DNA from 2 places in the Paenibacillus sp. FSL W7-1287 genome. Region 1 is predicted to be linked to the other one. Evidence: a T-box and tRNA genes for the amino acid it is inferred to sense, from the RefSeq annotation. Region 1 holds a T-box; the other holds one or more tRNA genes.
What was found. A T-box is a leader RNA that pairs with one kind of tRNA and senses whether it is charged. The one in region 1 lies ahead of argS (arginine--tRNA ligase), so its partner is inferred to be a tRNA-Arg.
Positions count from the first base shown of each region.

Region 1 (2,405 bases):
TTTCCTTCGAAATGGCTGACTTTATAGATGCTAATTCCAATCTTAAGCCTCAGCGGATCAGTAAAATCAGATTTATATTTGATAAGACAACACAGGGCAGTATCTTGATAAAAGACTTAGGAATTCGTAGCGACAAGCTCTAAAAAATAAAATCATAATCTAACTCTTATTTGCTTCTCCGATCCGTCTGGACGGTGGGATGGTACCGACAATATTTTGATTTTTGTGCTAATTGAATTTGATAGTCCATAAAACATCGGCAGTCTGGGACTTTATATTCTCGTCCTGGCTGCCGATGTTTATTTTATTGGGATCAAAATCGTTGTTGCTGCTTTTATGTTTTTTGTCTATTCTAAATATGATAACGAGAAATAAGCTGATACAATACATAGCATCTAGATAAATTCTTATTTTTATAAAAGGAGACGAATGCGATGTTATTAAACAAAGGCGATAAGTTATTATTTATCGGGGATTCGATAACAGACTGTGAACGGAAACGACCAGAGGGCGAAGGTCTGTTTGGCGCATTAGGCAAAGGCTATGTCTCACTCGTTGACGCGCTGCTGCAGGCTGTCTATCCGGAATTAGGCATACGTGTTGTGAATAAAGGCTTGGGCGGCAATACCGTTCGGGATTTGAACGGAAGATGGCAAGAGGATGTGCTGAATCAGCAGCCAGACTGGTTAGCTATTATGATCGGCATTAACGACGTATGGCGCCAATTCGATACTCCGTTCATTAAAGAGTGGCATGTGTATGCAGATGAGTATGAAACGACACTTCGCAAACTTGTAAGTGAAACGAAGCCTACCGTTAAAGGGCTTGTCCTTATGACACCATTTTATCTTGAGAGCAATGAGCAGGACGGCATGCGAGCTATGATGGATCAGTATGGCTCGATTGTACGGAAGATCGCTGAAGAAAATGATGTGATCTTTATTGATACGCAAGCTGCATTTAATGTAGTGCTTGAAGAGCTGTACTCCGCGACATTAGCTTGGGATCGTGTTCATCCAACTGCAGCTGGACATATGGTGCTTGCTCGCGCCTTCTTGGATAACATTGGCTTCCAGTGGAAGCGTTCATAGCATTGCAGTCATTTACATAAGATAGTGTCACTAAGCAGCACCTGTCTCGTCACGGTAGGTGCTGCTTATTATTTGTTTGCAATATTTCAAATTATGAGTAAAATAGTAAAAAACAATAAATCAAATATCGATGAATGGGATAGTACTTCAGTCGAACGGTTCAAGCGAGCTGGGTAGGTGGGAGCCAGTACAATAGACTGCAAGGAAGCGCACCCAGGAGATAATTTGCTGAACAGTTGAGTAGGCAAATTCGGTCAAGGACCGTTATCAAATAGAGTGGCGAATCAATTTGATTCGTATATTGAGTGGTACCACGGGAACGAAAGGCTCTCGTCTCAAAAAATGAGACGAGGGCCTTCGCTATTTTAAATAAAAAGGAGCATCGACCTATGGAAATGTATAAACGGATGATCGCAAGGCACATATCAGCATTATTAGATCAAGTGGGGGAAGAGGAAATTACGGCATTACTCGACTACCCTCAGCATGCGGCAATGGGCGATATATGCTTGCCGTGCTTTAAGCTAAGCAAGCTGTATCGGAAATCTCCTCAGCATATCGCTGAGCAATTGACCGAGCGGCTTTCATCAGACATGATCGAGCGTGTAGAGGCGGTCGCGGGTTATGTGAACATTTTTCTTAATAAAGGCAAACTGGCTAAGCAAATCATAGAGCAGATCCTCGGCCAAGCTGACAGCTACGGCTCACGCAATATCGGCCAAGGTAAAACAGTGGTTATTGATTTCTCCTCGCCTAATATTGCAAAACCGTTCCACATTGCGCATCTGCGCTCAACGGTCATTGGACATTCGTTGCATCGTATATTTTCATTTCTAGGCTACAGCAGTATCAGAATTAATCATCTTGGAGATTGGGGAACTCAGTTCGGCAAGCTGATCGTTGCTTACAAGCTCTGGGGCGATGAAGAACAACTTGAAAAGCATGGAATTGATGATCTATTGAAGCTGTACGTCAAATTCCACGAAAAGGCCGAGCAGCAAGCATCCCTTGAAGATGAAGCACGTCAATGGTTTGTAAGGATGGAGGCTGGAGATGAGGAGGCTTTGCAGCTCTGGCACCAATTTGTGAACATTTCCATTACTGAGTTCCAGCGCATCTATGACCTACTAGGAGTCGAGTTTGATTCCTATGCGGGTGAAAGCTTTTATAATGATAAGATGGAGCAGGTCGTATCTGAGCTGGAGCATAAACAGCTGCTTGAAAAAGACGAGGGCGCCTCACTTGTGCGACTAGATGCTTATCATATGCCCCCTGCTCTAATCCTAAAAAAAGACGGTAGTTCACTGTACCATA
Region 1 is NZ_JBBORD010000001.1:3,649,850-3,652,254, reverse strand. It holds gene NSQ99_RS16595 (MFS transporter) at 1-143, shown strand, start outside; gene NSQ99_RS16590 (SGNH/GDSL hydrolase family protein) at 435-1,091, shown strand; T-box leader at 1,213-1,432, shown strand; gene argS (arginine--tRNA ligase) at 1,481-2,405, shown strand, end outside.

Region 2 (2,405 bases), 3.5 Mb from region 1:
CGCAGCGCTTTGCTTTGCTCTCTGATTTGTTCAACTAATTCTAAAAGCTCACGTCCACCTTGATGGACGAGCACTTCACCGAGTATATTGCCCAGGTAACGGACATCGCGTCTAAGTAAATTGTTAGATTGCGTCCGATTAGTCGCTGTTGATGTTACGCTTTGATCCGACATACTCTTCCTCCCACAGATCTGTACAGCAAACTCACAAACCATGCTTAATATACAAGCTATAAACCATATTCGTAAGATTACTCTCAGTTATTCGCAAAAAAATCACTTCGTTTATTATACAACAAAATACAACATCATAGAAGCCTTACAAGCATAATTAATCTAAAAAATAGCTGAATTTGACCTCTTTTTTAGATGGAAAGCGCTTAATCAGGAAATTGTGATACATGTAAATAAGTACAAACTTTTTTATCTATTCTTTAATGTGTTTGATTCATAGGAAACTCTTCTATAATTGAGAACAATCTTAGTATTGCCAATTAATTAACGTTGATGTATAGCGTGCCCTCTCTAATAATATTATCGTAATACTATAAACTTTATTTAAATGCGGTCTAGGTTTTTACAATATAAGGGTATAACAAGGGGACGGAAGCTCTGACAGAATAATGTAAATAGCGGGGCATATTTATAAGCCGTAGTGAATATTCGGGTAATATATGGGTAAAGAAGAAAAGTACAAATAAAAGCGAGGAATATATGCGCTGAATTGCCTGCTATGAAGCCTAATATACACAGCATAGCTCTAGCTGCACCTATAGACTTACATCACATAGACGAAGGCGGATCAATCACTTCAATTATATATAGGGGAGTCGGAGCATGCACGAGGCTTGGAGCGCTGCGTGAACAACAAAAAAAGCCTTGATCAAGATCAAGGCTTTACGATGTCTTAGTTATGGAGCGGGCGATGGGAATCGAACCCACGCTATTAGCTTGGAAGGCTAAAGTTCTACCATTGAACTACGCCCGCATATATAATGGTCGGGATGACACGATTTGAACATGCGACCCCCTGGTCCCAAACCAGGTGCTCTACCAAGCTGAGCTACATCCCGAAGTGTAATTAAGTGGCGCGGCCTAAGAGATTCGAACTCCTGACCTTTTGATTCGTAGTCAAACGCTCTATCCAGCTGAGCTAAGGCCGCAAATATGGAGCGGAAGACGGGAATCGAACCCGCGACCCTCGCCTTGGCAAGGCGATGCTCTACCGCTGAGCCACTTCCGCAAAACTTAATTACGTTCGTCATTCGCAACATTTTGTCGCGGCGACAAGTAATAATATATCACTAACGAAAACAGATTGCAAGTATTTTTTCAAAAAAATTTATGATTTCTTATAAATGACTTGTTAGAGCGAATACAAGCAAAGCGAATATGCTTTTACTCCAAGGTTCGAAGCAAAAGCATATCCACGTTTTTAGCATTTCATCGCTTCTGTTGTTATTCTATTCTTCCTATGAAGTAGATATACTTCAGCCCTTATAGCGATGAATGCTCAGCGGTATGCTGCTGAAGCTTGCTTGCAGACTTCTCCTGCCTTCTTGCCACAATGACATACATGACAGGCACAACGATAAGCGTAAGCAATGTAGAGTATAACAGGCCGGATATAATCGCTACTGCCATCGGCTTAAACAATGAGCTTCCATCAATCGCCATCGGCGTTAATGCGCCGACAGCTGTAAACGTTGTAATAAGAATTGGACGCAGTCTAACCTTACCCGCATTCGCTACAGCCTCATACAATGACTTGCCAGCATGGCGTTCCTGCTCAATAAATTCAATAAGAATGATACCATTGCGGACAACGATACCTGTTAAGCTGACAACGCCCATAAACGCCATAAAGCCTAGTGGTGAATTCGTTAAGAATAATCCAATTAATGCTCCACCGAAAGCAAGATAGACAGACATCAGTATAATGACAGGGAGCAGCAACGATTTAAACTGCATCACCATTAAAATATAGATCAGCAATACGACGACAATCCATAGCTTAGTAATGGAGTTGAATGCATCATCCCGCTGCTCGTTCTCCCCGCCAACTAATACACTATAGTTATCTGGTAGCTCAAGCTGCTTTAGCTTTTCATTCAATTCATCTGTAATTTCACTCGGCAATTTGCCTTCATTATAGCTTTGAATCGTTACAACTCTTCGTGAATCCTTATGAAGGATGGAGTGCACCTGCTCATCACGCTCTAGCGTCACAACCTCATCCAACTTAACAAGCTCTCCTCCTCTTGCAGGAACGGCTAGCTGATTGAAGGCATCACTGATATCGCTGCCTTTATCGTGAAGAACTCTCACCTTCACATCTAGCAGCTGGTTATTGTCGGATAGATCAGCTACCTTTATCCCTTCACTTATTAAGCGAAGCGTAGTCGA
Region 2 is NZ_JBBORD010000001.1:102,678-105,082, forward strand. It holds gene ppc (phosphoenolpyruvate carboxylase) at 1-173, opposite strand, end outside; tRNA gene NSQ99_RS00445 (tRNA-Gly) at 914-987, opposite strand; tRNA gene NSQ99_RS00450 (tRNA-Pro) at 996-1,072, opposite strand; tRNA gene NSQ99_RS00455 (tRNA-Arg) at 1,086-1,162, opposite strand; tRNA gene NSQ99_RS00460 (tRNA-Gly) at 1,168-1,242, opposite strand; gene NSQ99_RS00465 (efflux RND transporter permease subunit) at 1,497-2,405, opposite strand, start outside.
Region 2: it encodes a tRNA-Arg, which carries the amino acid that the T-box ahead of argS (arginine--tRNA ligase) is inferred to sense. The anticodon was not compared.